Linked DNA regions of Asticcacaulis excentricus CB 48. The main gene of each other region encodes a partner of the protein of the gene in region 2 in a complex. Links are inferred from orthologs where the notes say so. Each region holds a gene or a part of one and is shown on either strand. Other genes may lie near its edges.

The links.
Region 1: the proteins of accB (region 2) and ASTEX_RS11640 are in contact, whole or in part, in a solved structure (PDB 8UXZ), measured with the Escherichia coli proteins. The link is inferred for Asticcacaulis excentricus CB 48 from one-to-one orthologs.

The regions. Positions count from the first base shown.
Region 1 is NC_014816.1:2,561,904-2,571,132, reverse strand. Bases 6,249-9,229 are described here. They hold ASTEX_RS11640 (acetyl-CoA carboxylase carboxyltransferase subunit beta), read left to right. Parts: upstream 6,249-7,260; coding sequence 7,261-8,199; downstream 8,200-9,229. Other genes in these bases: ASTEX_RS11630 (bifunctional folylpolyglutamate synthase/dihydrofolate synthase), read left to right, coding at 9,215-9,229; ASTEX_RS11635 (hypothetical protein), read left to right, coding at 8,478-8,774; trpA (tryptophan synthase subunit alpha), read left to right, coding at 6,329-7,147; trpB (tryptophan synthase subunit beta), read left to right, coding at 6,249-6,326. Also shown: cmk ((d)CMP kinase), read left to right, coding at 1-390; rpsA (30S ribosomal protein S1), read left to right, coding at 593-2,281; ASTEX_RS11670 (integration host factor subunit beta), read left to right, coding at 2,594-2,890; large-conductance mechanosensitive channel protein MscL, read left to right, coding at 2,919-3,314; ASTEX_RS11660 (glucokinase), read right to left, coding at 3,349-4,293; ASTEX_RS11655 (phosphoribosylanthranilate isomerase), read left to right, coding at 4,415-5,077; more of trpB, read left to right, coding at 5,130-6,248.
Region 2 is NC_014817.1:694,515-703,569, reverse strand. The notes cover bases 6,134-8,940. They hold accB (acetyl-CoA carboxylase biotin carboxyl carrier protein), read right to left. Parts: upstream 7,880-8,940; coding sequence 7,388-7,879; downstream 6,134-7,387. Other genes in these bases: ASTEX_RS14915 (hypothetical protein), read left to right, coding at 8,670-8,940; thiS (sulfur carrier protein ThiS), read left to right, coding at 8,465-8,668; aroQ (type II 3-dehydroquinate dehydratase), read right to left, coding at 7,931-8,371; accC (acetyl-CoA carboxylase biotin carboxylase subunit), read right to left, coding at 6,134-7,365. In the rest of the region: ASTEX_RS14960 (aspartate-semialdehyde dehydrogenase), read left to right, coding at 1-622; ASTEX_RS14955 (TSCPD domain-containing protein), read right to left, coding at 770-3,538; ASTEX_RS14950 (NADH:ubiquinone oxidoreductase subunit NDUFA12), read left to right, coding at 3,785-4,180; ASTEX_RS14945 (DUF2155 domain-containing protein), read left to right, coding at 4,180-4,998; aat (leucyl/phenylalanyl-tRNA--protein transferase), read right to left, coding at 4,935-5,585; more of accC, read right to left, coding at 6,004-6,133; more of ASTEX_RS14915, read left to right, coding at 8,941-9,055. UniProt on the Escherichia coli protein: This protein is a component of the acetyl coenzyme A carboxylase complex; first, biotin carboxylase catalyzes the carboxylation of the carrier protein and then the transcarboxylase transfers the carboxyl group to form malonyl-CoA.

The DNA.
Region 1 (9,229 bases), on a different replicon or contig from region 2:
GCCTCACAGGTGGCCGCTCTTCCCGAAGTGCGTGAGGCCCTGAAGCGGTTTCAGATCGATTTTGCCCATCAACCGGGCGGCGCTGTCCTTGACGGGCGTGATATCGGCACAGTGATTGCGCCCGATGCGCCAGTCAAAATTTTTGTCACTGCCCGCGCCGAGGTGCGTGCCCACCGCCGCTGGCTGCAACTGGTAAAGAGTAATCCGGATCTGGCTTATGAAGATGTGCTGGCCGATATCCGCCTGCGTGATGAGCGCGACTCGTCACGCTCGTCGGCACCGCTGTCCATGGCTGATGATGCCGTCTTGCTTGATACGACCGATTTAGGTATAGAGGCGGCCATCGAACATGCGCGACGCATCGTGAGGGACCGCCGCGGCTCTTTTTAAAAGGGCCAATCTCATCGGCGCTCTTTTATCAGGCAGGATCACGAACGGCGCTCCGCGGAAACCCAATCTGGGCGTCCGGCATGTGACATTCCCTTAAAAAAGCCGCTGTCCGTGTGGCCGAAGCCGTGCGCTTCGCCGTTCCTGTCCGCTTACGCCGTCTTCGAAACGGCCACGCCTCAGCGCCAACCCAAACTGAGATTACATGAGCGATTATAATCCGTCGCGTGACGATTTTGCGGCCCTTCTGGACGAATCCCTGCACGGCCGTGACATGCTCGAAGGTCAGGTCGTACACGGTCTGGTCGTCGGCCTGGAAAAGGACTTCGTTATCGTCGATGTCGGTCTGAAGACCGAAGGCCGCGTTTCGCTGAAGGAATTCGGCTCGGACGCCGCCAACATCAAGACTGGCGACACCGTCGAAGTCTATCTGGAACGCGTCGAAAACGCCATGGGCGAAGCGGTCATCAGCCGTGAGAAGGCCCGTCGCGAAGAAGCCTGGACCCGTCTCGAAGCCATCTTCAACCGTGGCGAGCCGGTCATGGGGACCATCGTCGGCCGCGTCAAGGGCGGCTTCACCGTTGATATGGACGGCGCTTCGGGCTTCCTGCCTGGCTCGCAAGTCGATATCCGTCCGGTGCGTGACATCGCCCCGCTGATGGGCAAGGAACAGCCCTTCGCCATCCTGAAGATGGACCGTCCGCGCGGCAATATCGTTGTGTCGCGTCGCGCCATCCTCGAAGAAGCTCGTGCCGAGCAGCGCACTGAGCTCGTCGGTCAGTTGGCCGAAGGTGAAATCCGTGACGGTGTGGTCAAGAACATCACCGACTACGGTGCGTTCGTTGACCTCGGCGGCATCGACGGCCTGCTGCACGTTACCGACATGTCGTGGAAGCGCGTTTCGCATCCGTCGCAGGTCCTCAATGTTGGCGACAGCGTGCGCGTCCAGATCATCAAGATCAATCCGGACACGCAGCGCATTTCGCTCGGCATGAAGCAACTGCAATCTGATCCCTGGGACGGTGTCGAAGCCAAGTACCCTGTCGGTGGCAAGTTCACCGGTCGTATCACCAACATCACTGACTACGGCGCGTTCGTCGAGCTGGAGTCGGGCGTTGAGGGTCTGGTGCACGTTTCGGAAATGTCGTGGACCAAGAAGAACGTCCATCCGGGCAAGATCGTTTCGACCTCTCAGGAAGTCGATGTGGTCGTGCTGGAAGTCGATGCCGGCAAGCGCCGCGTGTCGCTGGGCCTCAAGCAGGCTCAGAACAATCCGTGGGATGACTTCCTGTCCAAGCACCCGATTGGCTCGGTGATCGAAGGCGAAGTGAAGAACGCGACCGAATTCGGTCTGTTCGTCGGCTTTGAAAACGACATCGACGGCATGGTCCACCTCTCCGACCTCGACTGGAACGTCGCGGGCGAAGAAGCGATTGCCAAGTACAAGAAGGGCGACATCGTCAAGACTAAGGTTCTGGACGTTGACGTCGAAAAGGAACGCATCTCGCTGGGTATCAAGCAGCTTGGCGGCGATCCGATGTCGGGCGACACCTTCCGCAAGGGCCAGACCGTGACCGTGACCGTCACCGAAGTCACTTCGGGCGGTATCGAAGTCAAGTTTGGCGAAGACGATGCGCAGGTTTCGGCCTTCATCCGTAAGTCGGACCTGTCGCGCGACCGCAACGAGCAGCGCGTCGAGCGCTTCGCCGTGGGTGACCGCGTCGATGCCCAGATCACCAATGTCGATAAGGCCGCCCGCAAGGTGTCCGTCTCGATCAAGGCTCTGGAAATGGCCGACGAAAAGCAGGCCATCGAGCAGTACGGCTCTCAGGACTCCGGCGCTTCGCTGGGCGACATCCTGGGTGCGGCTCTGCGCGGTTCGACCAAAGAGTAAGCCTTTTAGACGCAAGCGTCTTTAATGCTGCCCCTGCATTCAGCTTCGCAAGAACTGAAATGCGGGGGCTTTTTTTGTGCGCCGCAGCGTTCAACATGTGCAGACTCGTGCTGATGTCGGCATTTTCCGTATACATTTCGCTTCAGCGGCTATTAATTTTTGAAACAACCCCTTGAAGCGGCTTTCGTTTTCGATCATGCTCGCAAGATGATGTGCTGGCGGGTGTCCGGCTGCGTTGCAACGTGGTCATAAGATTCAAAACCGCGGATCAATGGACGCCTACATATTTCGAACCTATGTTCGGGGGATAAGATGTTAAAATCGGAACTGATCGAGCGTTTGGCGTCCGAGTATCCGCATATGACGCAAAAAGACGTCGAACGGATCGTCAATCTGATTCTGGAATCCATGATAGAGACGCTCGAAAAGGGTGGTCGGGTCGAGCTTCGGGGCTTCGGGGCCTTTTCCGTGCGCTCACGTCCGGCGCGTGTGGGGCGCAATCCGCGCACCGGTGAAGCCGTATCGGTTCCCGCCAAACACGTGCCCTTCTTCAAAAGCGGCAAGGAACTGCGCGAACGCCTGAACCTGTCGGGCGACGACAACGAATAAAACAAACCTATAAACAGAGGGGGTGCCCGTGAGCATTGTTTCAGAATTTAAAACCTTCCTGATGCGCGGCAACGTCATCGATCTGGCTGTCGGTGTCGTCATTGGCGGCGCGTTCGGCAAGATCGTGTCATCGCTCGTTGACAATATCATCATGCCGCCGATCGGGTTACTGACGGGTGGCGTGGATTTTTCCGACCTCAAACTGGTCTTGAAAGCCGCCGTCGCCGACACGCCCGAAGTGGCGATCAGCTACGGCATCTTTATTAACACGCTGATTCAGTTCGTGATTATCGGTGCGGCCATCTTCATGGTGGTCAAGGCGATCAACCGCCTCTTCCCGCCGCCGGCTGCGCCCGCAGCCGATCCGGGGCCTTCGGAGAAGGACCTGCTTGCCGGTATCCTTGAAGAGCTGAAGAAGAAATAGATGAAAAGGCGCGGCGGTTTCCGCGCCTTTTCTTTTACCCGAACAGCGTCGCCAGACCGATCAGTTCCAGGTCGCGCGCCCGGACGAAAAAGACCGGTATGTCCTGCATATAGCCGCGCAAGCGCCCCTTGTCATTGAAACGCGCCTCAAAGGCGGACCAGTCGATCAGGTCGCTGATCAGTTCCACATACTCGCCCGCCAGATAGATGCCACCGCGCGCCCCCAGCATTAGAGCCGTGTCGGAGGCCATAGCGGCCAGAAAACCCTGACTGAGGCTGACGGCTTCAAGCGCACGTGCATCATCGGTATGGGCCAAGGCGACCACTTCGGAAGCATTCACGCGGCGGTTATCGCCCGCATCGACCTGCCCTAAAATTTCATAGATTTCTGCCAGACCCTGCATACTGACGACGCGCTCGCGCGAGACGTGGCCGTATTTGCGCTCCAGATGCTCAAAAACCTGCGCTTCACGCGGCGTTGTCACTGCCAGATCGGCATGACCGCCCTCGCAGGGCAGCACGGTCGGATGCCCCAGATCATCCATAATTATGCCGGCCAGCCCAAGTCCGCGTCCGGCCCCGACCAGTGCGCGGGCCTGCCCGTCCTCGCCTTCGCCGCCGCAGACCTTGACGAGCTCGGAGGTGAACAGACGATCCACCGCCATGGCCTTACATACACAGTCATTGACAACGTGCAGGCGCTGAATGTTCAGAAGGTCGCGCAGATGCTGACGGTCGATGCGGTAGCCATGGTTGGGCATGGAAAACCCGCCATCCACTTCCCAGCCGCACGCTGAAACCGCGGCCGCCATCAGTTCGGGCTGGTTGTTGGCTTCGAGAAAATCGATTATGGAAGCGTTAAATTCTTCGATCGACTTGCATGGATAAAGGGTTGCCTCTGTCGGGCGCGCCCCTGGCGTTACAAGTGCCAGCTTCATGTGAGCGCTATTGGAGAGATCGCTCAAAAGAACGGCGGTCATATACTATCCCCTGTACGGTGCACCGTTTGTCCGGCGCGCTTTTTGTGAGTCGAGAATTAGCGCGCTAATTCTTGATTTTTCTTAAAGCTCGGCGCATCTGATTTAAAAATCAAGGCGTTTTATGACCATTTTGGCGAAAATTTGCGGTATTACCGATGATGTTAGCGCTCGCATCGCGATAGATGACAGCGCTGGCATGTTGGGCTTCATCTCATTTCCGAAAAGCCCGAGGCATCTTGACTTGGAGCGCATGGCTCAGTTGATTGCAAATGCGACTTCTTATACTGCGCACATGAATAAAAAAACGCAGTGCGTTAGTGTCGTGGTTGATCCGGATGATGCCCTGCTTGAGACAATCGCGCAAAACGTTCGGCCCGACCTGATCCAGTTGCATGGCCATGAAAGTCCTGAGCGTGTGCGTCATATCCGCGCGCGCTTTGGCATTCCGCTCATCAAGGCCATCAGTGTCGAAAGCCGTGCCGATGTGCTGGCGGCCGCGCCTTATGAAGAGGTGGTTGAGCATTTGCTGTTTGATGCCAAACCGCCGAAGGATGCCACCCTGCCCGGCGGGGTCGGGGCGCGCTTTGACTGGACGCTGATGGAAGGCTACCCGTCGTTACGCCCGTGGTTACTCGCCGGCGGGCTCAACCCGTGGAACGTTGCCGAAGCGGTTTCACAGTCGAAAGCGAAGATGGTCGATGTTTCTTCTGGTGTTGAGCGGGCACCGGGACTAAAAGACGCAGCACTGATCTCTCAGTTTCTTAAGGCCGTAAAAGGGCTTTAATCCAGAAGGACCTTTCACCGTGGATGATGCCATCCTGACCAATCGCTACAATATGCCGGACGCCAAGGGCCGTTTCGGTGAGTTCGGTGGGCTTTATGTCCCCGAAACCCTTATGCCGCTCGTTCTCGAACTGGGCGAAGCGTGGGCGCAGGCGAAAGAGGATGAGGCCTTCTGGGCGGAGTACCACCATCTTCTCAAATATTTTGTCGGTCGCCCGAGCCCGCTGTATCTGGCGGAGCGCCTGACAGAGTATTTTGGTGGCGCCAAAATCTATTTCAAGCGCGAAGAACTGAACCACACCGGCGCGCATAAGATCAATAACTGCATCGGTCAGATCCTGCTGGCGCGCCGTATGGGCCGCACGCGAATTATCGCTGAAACCGGGGCCGGTCAGCACGGTGTCGCTTCTGCTACCGTGTGCGCGAAGTTCGATCTTCCGTGTACGGTCTATATGGGTGCGCTCGACGTCGAACGCCAAAAACCCAATGTTTTCCGTATGCAACTGATGGGCACCAAGGTGCACCCGGTGACCAATGGTAATGGCACGCTGAAAGACGCCATGAACGAGGCGCTGCGTGACTGGGTCACCAATGTCCACGATACCTATTATATGATTGGCACCGCCGCCGGCATGCACCCCTATCCGGAGATGGTGCGCGACTTTCAGACCATCATCGGCAAGGAGACGCGCCAACAGATTCTGGAGGCCGAAGGCCGCCTGCCTGACGCTGTTATCGCCTGCGTCGGTGGGGGTTCGAACGCCATCGGCATGTTCCACCCCTTCATTGATGATGAGAGCGTGAAGATCGTCGGTGTTGAAGCCGCCGGTCACGGGCTTGATGTCTATAATGGCCACGCGGCCTCGCTGAACGGCGGCCGACCGGGCGTTTTGCACGGCAACCGCACCTATCTGCTTCAGGATGAGGACGGGCAGATCCTTGAAGGGCACTCGATTTCGGCCGGTCTCGACTATCCTGGCATTGGGCCGGAACACGCGCACCTGTTCGACACGGGTCGCGCCCGTTACGTCTATGCCACGGACGAGGAGGCTCTGGAGGCCTTCCAGCTGACGTCGCGCCTTGAAGGCATTATCCCGGCGCTCGAATCCTCGCACGCCATCGCCCGCCTGGGTGATCTGGCCAAGGAGATCGGTAAGGGCGGCGTCATCGTGCTCAACCTTTCGGGTCGGGGCGATAAAGACATTTTCACCGTCGCCAAGGCGCTCGGTCAGCAAATGGGGAATCTCTAACCGTGTCAGTCGCGCGTATCGACGCCCGCTTCGCCGAACTCAAGGCGCAGAATCGGGCGGCTTTTGTCTCCTACATCATGGCCGGCGATCCGGACCTCGATACCTCTTTCGACCTTTTGAAAGGGTTGGTGGAGGCCGGGGCCGATATTATCGAGCTGGGCTTCCCGTTTTCCGACCCGATGGCCGAAGGCCCGATCATCCAGCTGGCCGCCGAACGCTCGCTGAAGAATGGCACGCGTATGGCCGACGTTTTTGCGCTGGCTTCACGCTTTCGTGAATCCGACGCCAAAACCCCGCTCATTCTGATGGGCTATATGAACCCCGTTGAGAATATGGGCTATCCGGCCTTTGCTGAAGCCTGTGCCAAAGCCGGGGTTGATGGGGTGATCGTCGTCGATTGTCCGCCGGAAGAGGCCGAGCGTTTGATCGATGCGCTCGATGCCGCTGACGTGGCCCTGATCCGCCTGATAACGCCGACGAGCGACGACAATCGTCTGAAAACGCTGGTGAAGCGCACGAAGGGCTTCGTCTACTACGTCTCCGTGGCAGGCGTCACCGGCGTAAAGGAAGCCGACGCCGAGGGGATCCGCGAGGCCGTGTCCCATGTGCGTGAGGTTGCCAACCTGCCCGTTGTGGTGGGCTTCGGCATCAAGACGCCAGAGCGTGCCGCCGAAGTCGCCCGTATCGCCGACGGCAGCGTTGTCGGTTCCGTGCTGGTAGACGCAGTAGCGAAATCTTTACTTGAAAATTCCCCATCCAACACAAAAGTGCTGGAAACCGCGAGCCTTTTGGCTCAGGCTGTCCGTAACGCGAGAAACTAGGCCCTCAAACTGTGGAAGCCTGTCAATGAAAGGGTTCATTAACCCTTTTTTGGCACGGCTGACCTCAGAAAAATGCATAGATTTTTGAGCGCCCCCGGAGTTAGTGACCTTACATGGCCATTGCCGATAAATTAGCCAAGAGTAGACGCGCTTTGACGAATACCGCCCGACCCACGGACCGCCGCGACAGCGGTGGATGGCTCGCCAAGATCGCCCCCGGCGTCTCCAAATTTGTGTCCAAGCGCGAAACGCCTGAAAACCTCTGGGTCAAGGACCCAGACACGGGCGAGATGATCTACCGCCCCGATCTCGAAGCCTCACTCTGGGTGACGCCGACGGGCCGGCATATGCGCATCAATGCCCAGACGCGCCTCAGCTTCACCTTCGACAACGGTGAATACGAAGCCCTCGACACCCCGGCCGTGCCGGAAGACCCGCTGCATTTCTCTGATGGCAAACCCTATTCGCAGCGCCTAAAGGCCGCGCGTGACGCCTCTGGCGCTAAGGACACCATGCAGATCGGCTATGGCAAGGTGGCGGACGTTCCTTGCGTGGTGCTGGTGCAGGATTTTACCTTCATGGGTGGCTCGCTTGGCATGGCTGCCGGTGAAGCCTTTATCGCCGCCTGCCGTTATGCCGCTGAGCGAAAGGTGCCTCTGGTTGCCATTACGGCTTCGGGTGGGGCGCGAATGCAGGAAGGGACACTGTCCCTGATGCAATTGGCGCGCACGACGCTCGCTATTCAGGAACTGAAGGCCGCGCAACTGCCTTATATCGTTGTCCTCACCGACCCGACGACGGGTGGTGTGTCGGCGTCTTACGCCATGCTGGGCGACATTCATCTGGCGGAGCCTGGTGCGCTGATCTGCTTTGCCGGACCGCGTGTGATCGAAACCACCATCCGCGAAAAGCTGCCCGAAGGCTTCCAGCGCGCCGAGTATCTTGTTGATAAGGGCATGGTAGATCGCGTTGTTCCGCGTGCGGAACTTCCCGAAGTTCTGGGTGCTCTGATGTCCATGCTGATGGATGGTAAACGCCGCCAGGGTTATTGACCCTGCCTTCCAACGCGTAGCCGGTGACGAACAGAAGCCTGTGACGGCGAAAGGCTGCTGGCCGGTTGCACACTCCATGCGGGCTTTTTTCAACGCGGTAAGCGGCGGCGTTCGCGTTCATGTGGCCCGCGGCTGCATTGACCCAGGTCATTCGTTTTTGAGTGGCACCACATTGCTTAAATTTAATTCAGCTTACTGCATCCGCTGAACCTGTTCAGGGCCTCTATATTGCATGGGGATAGCATCGTCTCCAAAAACCATGTCGTGGAGGTCATATAGTGGACGGTTTTTTATTGGTTTCTGATCCAGGCGAGCAATTAGGCATCGCCTTTCTCGTTATGTCGCTCGTATTTGTGGTCCATTCAATAAAGCGCTTTCAAGTCAAGTCTAGGCTCAGTTTTGAGTTGGAAAACGGCCGAATTGCGCGTTCGGATTATGAGCTGGCCCTCTTAAACCTTAGCCATGGCGCTCGGCGTCGTTGGGTGGCCTATGTTGTGGTCGCTATTGTCATCACAATGGCAACGCTCTTTGGAAATGGCCTTGGAGACCTCTTCTTGAATTTGAGCTCGTTCTAGGCGTTTTCAGAGTTTCCCAGGGGCTGGACCCAGTTATTGCGTTGGCGCTCATGCTGGACGTGGTCCTAACCCGCGGGGGAGGGTAATTGGGTGAGAGCCTGGCGAGTCAGACGTTTCTCGGGTTGCGCATCAGTGATTTTCGGATGGGATTAAAGTTCGAGCCGTGGCGTCAAGTATGACGGACGCCTTTTGTATGCGCGGGTTTGTTGTTCCCATTAAGGTGCCAGATTTGACCCCTTATGTCTGCAGAGCCAATATAAAGAGCCAAATTTGGCATCTTATTCTTCTTAATTGAGCCACGTTGGCTTGATCGTGCACCTCTTGCCCCGCTGGCATCAACCCTGTCTCGTTGCTTTCGGCATTAAATCCAGATCCCTGCGAAAGTTGCACTTTGGTTCTGGGCTATACCGCTTGATCCGTAGAGGTGCTAAGAGCGCATTATGACCGACCGACTT
Region 2 (9,055 bases):
CCTGAAGCCGCTGCATGAGGCGGCGGGATTGAAGCGCCTGATCGCCAGCACCTATCAGGCCGTGTCCGGCGGCGGCATGGAAGGCGTCGAGATTTTGCGTGATCAGATCGTGGCGGGGGCCGACGGCTGCGCCGCTTTGGCGCAGGACGGAGCGGCGGTCGATTTGGGACCGGTGCGCAAATGGGCCGTGCCGATCGCCTATAACGTCGTGCCGCTCAACTATGTGCTGGGCGAGGACGGCTATACGGAAGAGGAACTGAAGCTGCGCGACGAAAGCCGCAAGATCCTTGAAATCCCTGACTTATTGGTAGCGGCGACCTGCGTGCGCGTGCCGGTCTTTACGGGCCATTCCCTGTCGATCAATGCTGAGTTCGAGCGCCCGATGACGCCTGAGGCGGCGCTGGCTCTGCTGGCCGAAGCGCCCGGCGTCGAAATCGCCGATGTCCCCAATCCGCTGGCGGTGTCCGGACGCGACCCGGTGCAGGTGGGCCGTATCCGCCGTGACCCGACCGTGGCGCACGGCCTGACCCTGTTCATCAGCGGCGACAACCTGCGCAAAGGGGCGGCTTTGAATGCGGTGCAGATCGCTGAGGAGTGGCTGAAGCAGAAGGCGTGGGCCTGATCTCCACCCCTGCAAAGCGGGGGAGGTGAATCGTCGCGTAAGTGACGAGACGGAGGGGGTGACCAACCGAACGCCCCCTCCGTCTCGACGCGCTTCGCTTGCTCGACACCTCCCCCGTTCGCGCCGCTCACAGGGGAGGAGGCTGGACTATTCCCCCTGCGCTTCGGGCGGCAGGGACGGATCGTCCGTTTTCGGGGTCTTGCGTCCAAAAGGTACGACGACCAGATTGTCCGGCTGTCCGCGCATAAAGCCCTTGGAAATCAGATGCGAGGCGGCAATGCCTTCATTGCCGTCATCGGCCAGCTTCGACAGGCCATGCCCCTGACCCAGACCGTCAGCGTTCAGTTCATCCGGATCGGCGTTCGACAGGTCTTCGCGGTTTAGGTACGAGATCGCCAGTTCCCGGAAGATGTAATCGAGGATCGAAGTCGCCGAGCGGATCGAATCGTTGCCGCTGACCGGGCCCGCCGGTTCAAAGCGCGTAAAGACGAAGGCATCGACAAATTCGTCCAGCGGCACGCCGTATTGCAGGCCGATCGACACGGCGATGGCAAAATTATTCATCAGTGAACGGAAGGCCGCGCCTTCCTTGTGCATGTCGATAAAAATTTCGCCGACCGAACCGTCTTCGTATTCACCGGTGTGCAGATAGACCTTGTGGCCGCCGACGCTGGCCTTCTGGATATAGCCCTTGCGGCGGTCGGGCAGTTTCTGGCGTTCGCGGTCGCGTTCGATGATCTTTTCGATCACCGTCTGGGCCGGGGCTTCGCGCACGGGTTCCGGAGCTGGACGGCGGGCCTCCTCAAATTCCGGAATATCCAGCGTCAGCGATGGGGGTGCCGGCTGACGCTTGAGGCCGATGGCGCGCAGACCACTATCGGCTGCCTGAGCCAGGGCCTTGAGCGCGTCGGGCACGCCCTGATTCCACTCAAGCACAAGGGCCGAAGCCGCAGGCGCGGAGGCAAAGCTTTCGAGTTTTTGCCGCAGGGCCAGTCGCGCTTTCAGGGCGGGAGGGCTGAGACGCTGACGCAGGGCGTCCGGCAGGCCTTCCGTGGTGTCATGGCCGAAGATAAAGGCCTGCGCCTCGGTGATTTCGTCCGCCGGAAAGCCCATCAGGCGCAGCAGGCTGAAACCCGGCGCGTGCAGGTCTTCGTCGCTGATGCCCCAGATATCCTTGATGAAATCGGCATCCAGCACGGCCGGCGACACCACCTCTTCGAGGCTGTGGGCGGTGATCAGGGCGTCTTCGAGGGCCGCGATTTCAAAATCACTCAGCCCTTTGGCTTTCAGGGTCTGAGCATGGATGTGCGGTGCGCCGTCCAGCGTGCGATGCCCCAGCAGATGCGTCCGCACCGTGTCGCGCTCATCGCCGTTCAGCCCTTGCCAGACGGCGGGGTGCAGGCCGCGCACAAAGACGCCGTCGGTGCCTTCCATGGCCACGGTCAGGGCGGTCAGCGGCGCATCCCCCAGCGTCACGCCCAACCGCAACGACAGTTCCGGATCGTCAAACAGGGTGGTCGTCTGCACGTGGCGCAGACCGGTGGGCTTGGCCAGTCTCAGCGCCGTTTGCAGGCGCGTCAGGGCATGCGCCTTAAGGTCAGCGCTCTTAAGGCCCGACAAACGATAGAGTTTCTGGCTCAGCGCCGACACGCGGTCATCGCGTTCGGCGGCGAACCCGGTATAGGGCGTCAGGTGGCGCGACAGCACAGCCGAGGCGTGCACGCTTTCGGCATCGAGCACGGCCATCAGGGCGGCAGCAAAGTCCTGCCCGGCTTCGGTTTGCGCACTCAGGCTCAGCGCCATCAAGGTTTCGCTGAGGCCGGCCACGGTGAGGGCAATGGGGCGATGATAGGCCAGACGCTGAGCGGCTTCGGGCGTGGTGGCAAAGGCCAGATGGCTTTCGATATCGAGCGCCACGGTCCACAGGGCGGCACAGGCGGCAAAGCCTTCGATGTCGAAGCCGGTTGGCTTAAGGAATCCATAGGCGTTGAGCGCGGCGCGCGGTGCGATCAGGGTGTCATCCAGCGCTTCGGCGGCGTCCGGATCGAAGGCGATCCACAGGCGGCCGCTTTCCAGTGCCGCCTGCGCCGCCAGACGCGCCGACGGATCACCGGCAGCGATCAGGTCGCGGCGCGCGGTGACGATGACCGCCGGGGCGGGCCGGTCGGCCTCGACATTTTGCAAAGACCAGTCGGGCAGGGTGCTGTCGCCGGTCAAACCGTCCGTGGACTGAATAACCGACTGGATGAGGGCGTCCGAGGCCCCCAGACGGCGGGCTTTCAGTGCCGCGCGGGCCAGAGCCGGATTGTGTTGCAGGCTGGCGCGCTGTTCGCCCTCGGCGCGCGCAATGGCGGCGGTGATGCCGGACAGGGCGGCGTGAAGCTGATCGCGGGTGGCGCGGGCGACGGCTTCGGAGCGCGCCCCGACCAGCAGGTCGCGCAGGTCACGCACACAGGCATGATCTTCGATGTCGGCGTAGCGGGCCTCTGTTTGCGTGATTTTCGTGCCATCCAGTAACGGCACGCGATGCCCCGTTCGCACACCTGTTGCCGGGGCGGCCAGCCCCAGCCGCAGGGTCGCGGCCAGTTCGGCCGCAAAGGCCTGCGCCTCGTCTTCGCGCAATATGCCATACACGCGCCCCCACGCCGCCAGACGATGAGCATAGAGGTCGAAAGCGCCATCCAGCCCTTCGGCCACCGGCGGAAACGCCCCTTCGGGCAGGTCGCGCGGCAGGGCTTCGACCCAGTCATGCCAGGCTTCGCTTTGCGCCGTGGTCCAGTCGCGCGGGCACAGGATGCTGAAACTGTCGGGGCCGCGTTCGATTTCGCGCCATTCCAGCACAGGCTGGGCCTGTTCGGCACGCGCCGCAAAGGACAGATCAGGCAGGACAGAATCGCCGGACATTATCTTTGCCATTGGCTTCCCCGGATTGGCGCGCAGAATTGGGGATAAAGCCTAAACCGATTTTAACCTTTCAGCAATAAATGTGGGGCCGTGCTGCCGATCCATCCACAATATGTTGCGTGGCTCCCGCATGGGGGATAATTCGCCGGTTGTGGCCTTTAGAAGCGCTTTACGCAGATGCAGCGGCGCTTTATAAGTCAGGAGACGCATAACCGGCGGAGTCTCTCTCTTCGCCAATTAGTGAAATAGGGTAAGACCTTGCTGGATAAAGCCTTCTTGTGGTGGAGCGGTGCGACGCTCGGTACGCTGTTCACCATCGGCCGCACGTCGAAGCTCGTCGGGACCGACGAATTCGGCAACAAATACTATCAGGCCCGCAATACCAAAGAAAGCTACGGCGACAAGCCGCGCCGCTATGTGATCTATAACGGCTATGCCGATGCCTCGAAGATCCCGCCCGACTGGCACGGCTGGATGCACTATATGTACGATGAGCCGCCGACGGTGGCGCCGCTGCCGCGCAAATCGTGGGAAAAACCGCACCTGCCCAACCTGTCGGGGACGCCGTTCGCGCAGTTCCCTAAGGGGTCGCTGAACGCTGAAGGCGAGCGTCAGGCGTCGAAGTCGGGCGATTACGAGGCGTGGAAGCCCTGATGAGAAAGACCGGCGCGATGGTTCGGGCGGTGCTGCTGATGGCCGGCGTGGCCGCCATCGCCTTGCCGCTCTATGCCCAGAACATCCCGCCCGACGAAGAAGCCCCGCGCCGTGAGTCGAACCGTGACCGCCGCGATGCGCGCGACAATGCCGACTATGACCCGGAACCCTATTACATCGACGGCGTAGAGTATAAGCCCTACGACCCGACCGGGAATAAACGCAACGCGCCTCAGCGTGCGGCCAATACGCAAACCGTGAATCGCCCGGCGGCCCCGGTGGCCACCCAGCCGCAGGCCGTTGGGACAGGCACGCCCGCCGCCGTTCCGCCATCCGCCACCGCTCAGTCGTCGGCGGGTACGCCCTATGTCGATTCCGCCGGTCAGGTGGTGGGCAATGCGCCAGTGGCCAGCAGCAGCGCGTCTCAGTCATCAGCCCCTGTGGTCGTGGTGCCGCCCGAAAAGCGCCTGCGCTACAGTGCGGCCATCCTGACCGTGCTCGACAAGGTGACGGGTGAGGCGATCCGCTTTGAGGCCCCGGTCGGCAAGCCCAAGCGCTATCGCGGCATGGTCTATACGGTGAAGGCCTGTGAGACCTCGGCGCAGGACGAGGCGATGAGCGACACCATGACCTATCTTGAGGTGCGCACCTCGCCGCAGCCGGCGGCCAATGGTACGGTGCCCAAGCCCAAGGACGTGTTCAAGGGCTGGACCTACGCCTCGACGCCGGGCGTCAACGGCATGGAACACCCGGTCTATGACGTCTGGGTGGTCAGTTGCAGGACGCCCTTGCCGGTCACGGCGGTCGCCAGCCGGTAGAAGTCGCCTTCGACCGACAGCGCGTCTTTCAGGCGCGCCTTGTAATCCTCACGCGGAATTTCGATGACGCCGAACTGCCGCAGATGGTCGGTGAGAAACTGACAATCGAGCAGGCGATAGCCGCCGGCACGCAGCCGCGCCACCAGATGCACCAGCGCGATTTTTGAGGCATCCGTGGCGCGCGACACCATGCTTTCGCCGAAAAACGCCCCGTTGATGGCGACGCCATAAAGCCCGCCCACCAGCCTTGTGCCGTCCCATACCTCAACGCTGTGGGCCAGACCGCGCGCGAAGAGGGCCTCGTAAAGCTCTTGAATCGAATGAGAAATCCAGGTGCTTTCGCGGTCGGCGGCGCTTTCGGCGCACAATTCGATGACCTGCCGGAAGGCCGTGTCGATCTTCACCGTGAAGGGGGTGTTGCGCACGGTGCGCGCCAGCCGCGACGGCACACGCACGCCTTCCAGCGGCAATATGCCCCGCAGCGGCGGATCGACCAGAAACAGGGTCTCATCATCGCGCGCATCCGACATCGGAAAAATGCCGGTGCGGTAGCATTGGACCAGATCGTCGAGGGTGAATTCCTGCAAAATGTTCAGCTCTCGGTCACGTCATTAGCTACCGTAGAGGCATAAGCCCTTTATAGCAGCGTCATGATCGCTACGCAGAAATTGAAAAGGACCGAAGCCAGAATAGTCCCGATTTGAGCGATGCGGCTGGCGAAACTCCGACCAGACAACCCAAGCATCTTTTTGAGACAGGGTTGCCTGTAGAGGCCAACAACCCGTTTCACCGCACTCGCACGCCAGAAGATTTATCGTCCGTCGAGAGAAATCCAAATCGTTACATCTAATTGGACCATATCCACCTGCGGGGTCGGTGTAGCCGTTTTCCCGCTCATAGGATTCGATCAGGTCGGTAAGTGGCAGGTCATCGACAACGGGCAATACCCACGAATTATGTTCGTCAGCGGTAACCAGAAATGACAACCTGCTCACCATAGCTCGATCAGCTTACGACCTTCGCCTCTTCCTGCGCCTTGATCCACTTTTCCAGCCAGTGGATATTGTAATCCCCTTTCTGGATGTCGGCTTCGTTCAGCAGGTCGAGGAACAGCGGAATCGTGGTGTCGATACCGGCCACTACAGTTTCCTGAAGGGCGCGTTTGAGGCGGGCCAGGGCTTCGGGACGGTCGCGCCCATAGACGATCAGCTTGCCGATCATCGAGTCGTAATAGGGCGGGATGGTGTAGCCGTTATAGACCGCCGAATCCATGCGCACACCGAGGCCACCGGGGGTGTGGAAGTCGGTGACCGTACCGGGTGACGGCACGAAGGTGCGGGCGTTTTCAGCGTTGATCCGCACTTCGATGGCGTGGCCTTTCAGGTCGATATCGGCCTGAGTGAAGGACAGAGGCAGGCCCGCCGCAATGCGGATCTGTTCGCGGACCAGATCGACGCCGGTGACAAATTCGGTGACCGGGTGTTCGACCTGAAGGCGGGTGTTCATCTCGATGAAGAAGAACTCGCCATCCTCGTACAGGAACTCGATGGTGCCGACGCCCAGATAGCCGATCTTGCGGATGGCTTCGACGACGATCATGCCGATCTTGTCGCGCGCTGCTGCGTCGATGACGGGCGATGGGGCTTCTTCCAGCACCTTCTGGTGGCGGCGTTGCAACGAGCAGTCGCGTTCGCCGAGGTGCACGACATTGCCGTGGCTGTCGGCGATCACCTGAATCTCGATATGGCGCGGCTTCTGGAGGTAGCGCTCCATATAGACCGTGCCGTCACCAAAGGCCGCAGCGGCTTCGGTCTGGGCGCTCATCACCTGTTCGGCCAGCACATCGGCATTGGCCGCGACCTTCATGCCGCGACCGCCGCCGCCGGCGGCGGCCTTGATGATCAGCGGGAAGCCGATGGACTTCGACGCTTCGATGGCGTCTTCGACCGTGGCCACGCCGCCGTCAGAGCCCGGAACGACGGGGATGCCGGAGTCCTTGGCGGCCTGCTTGGCGGTGATCTTGTCGCCCATCAGGCGGATGTGGTCCGGCTGAGGCCCGATGAAGGTCATGCCGTGCGCGCCGACGATTTCGGCGAAACGGGCGTTTTCCGACAGGAAACCATAGCCGGGGTGAATCGCCTGAGCGCCGGTGATTTCGGCAGCCGCGATGATGGACGGAATGTTGAGATACGACTTGGCGGCAGCGGGCGGCCCGATGCAGACGCTTTCGTCCGCCAGGTGCACGTGCATGGCGTTGGCGTCGGCGGTCGAATGCACCGCAACGGTGGCAATCCCCATCTCCTTACAGGCGCGGATGACGCGCAGGGCGATTTCGCCACGGTTGGCGATGAGGATCTTGTCGAACAGTTTGGGGGTGTCGGACATGGCGTTAGTCGATTACCACGAGGCCTTCGCCGAATTCGACGGGCTGGGCGTCGGAAACGAGAATTTCCGACACCGTGCCGTCCTTGGGCGCGGGGATCGGGTTCATGGTCTTCATGGCTTCGATGATCAGCAGGGTCTGACCGGCCTTCACCTTGTCACCGACCTTAACGAAGGTAGCAGCACCCGGCTGCGGCGACAGATAGACGGTGCCGACCATGGGCGATTTCAGCGCGTCCTTGGCGGCTTTCGGGGCTTCGGCAGCCACAGGGGCGGCGACCGGAGCCGCAGCCGCGGGAGCAGGAGCTGCCACAGGGGCGGGGGCCGCGACCTGAGCGGCGTAGGTGGCCACCGGCGCGGCGGTGAGGGTGCGCGCGACGCGGATCTTCAGTTCACCCTGCTCGACCTCGATTTCGGTCAGCTCGGTTTCCTTCAGGATGTCCGCCAGCTTGCGAATGAGGCGGGGGTCGATCGGGTCAACCGGTTTTTGCGATGACATGCGCTTACCTTAGTTAGGGGGTGGGGCCGTGCGTAAGAACGGGCCGGTGGGCTATTTTTCGATGAGGCGTAGGGCCGCCTCGATAGCCAGTTCATAGCCAATCGCCCCCATACCGGCAATAACCGCCTTGGCCGCCAGCGACACATAGGAGTGATGGCGGAACGGTTCGCGGGCGTGAGGGTTCGACAGATGGCATTCGATGATCGGCTGGCTGAGGGCCTTCAGCGCGTCCAGCAACGCGACCGAGGTATGGCCATAGCCCGCCGGGTTGAGAATCAGGACCGAAGCGTGTTCGCGTGCCTCCTGCACCCAGTCGATCAGTTCGCCTTCGTGATTCGTCTGGCGAAAGACGACGGGGACATGACGGGCCGCAGCCAGCTCGGTACAACGGGCCTCGATGTCCGAAAGACGTGTATATCCATAAATTTCCGGCTCACGCACCCCCAGAAGGTTGAGATTGGGGCCGTTAAGGACATATATGGGTTTCGACATGCAAAGCCTGATCCTGTGGGATGCGGTCTTGTATCCCCTGTTGCGCTTGCTCACAAGAAAAAGCGGGCTTTTTCGCCCGAAAACGATCCGAAAATGACGAAAATTCTGTTGAATGGCGAAGAAACCGAGGTTTTGGCCGCCAATGTGATGGCCCTGATCGGGCAGATCGGTATCGATCCGCGCAAGGTGGCGGTGGAGCGCAATCTCGAAATCGTGCCCAAATCGGCCTATGTCGCCACGCCGATCGAAGCCGGGGACCGCTTTGAGATCGTCCACTTTGTCGGCGGCGGGGATTAAGATGAGGGCGCTGGCGATCGGATTGATTTTGTCCGTTTTGCTGGCCTTGCCCGTCATGGCGCAGGACAAGGTTTACGACACCGGTTTGCGCCCGACCGGCGATGAGTGCCTCAAACCTGGTGCCTCCGAGGCGGTGGACCTGCCCCAGCTTCTGAAAGACCCTGCAGCTCACAAAGGACGCTGTGTCATCGTCGAAGGGTATGTTCACGCGCGGGCGCTTTTCCTTTCTAAGGGCGACACGAAGATTAAATACGCGGCTTCTTCTAAGGCGTTGCAGGGTCGGCGACTGGGGCTCTATGGCCGCGATAACCTCATGGAAGGGCTACACGGCTTGCCCAAGGGCCGTTACGTCCGTCTGACGGGTAAGGTCTGGGATTGCGAGTCCAT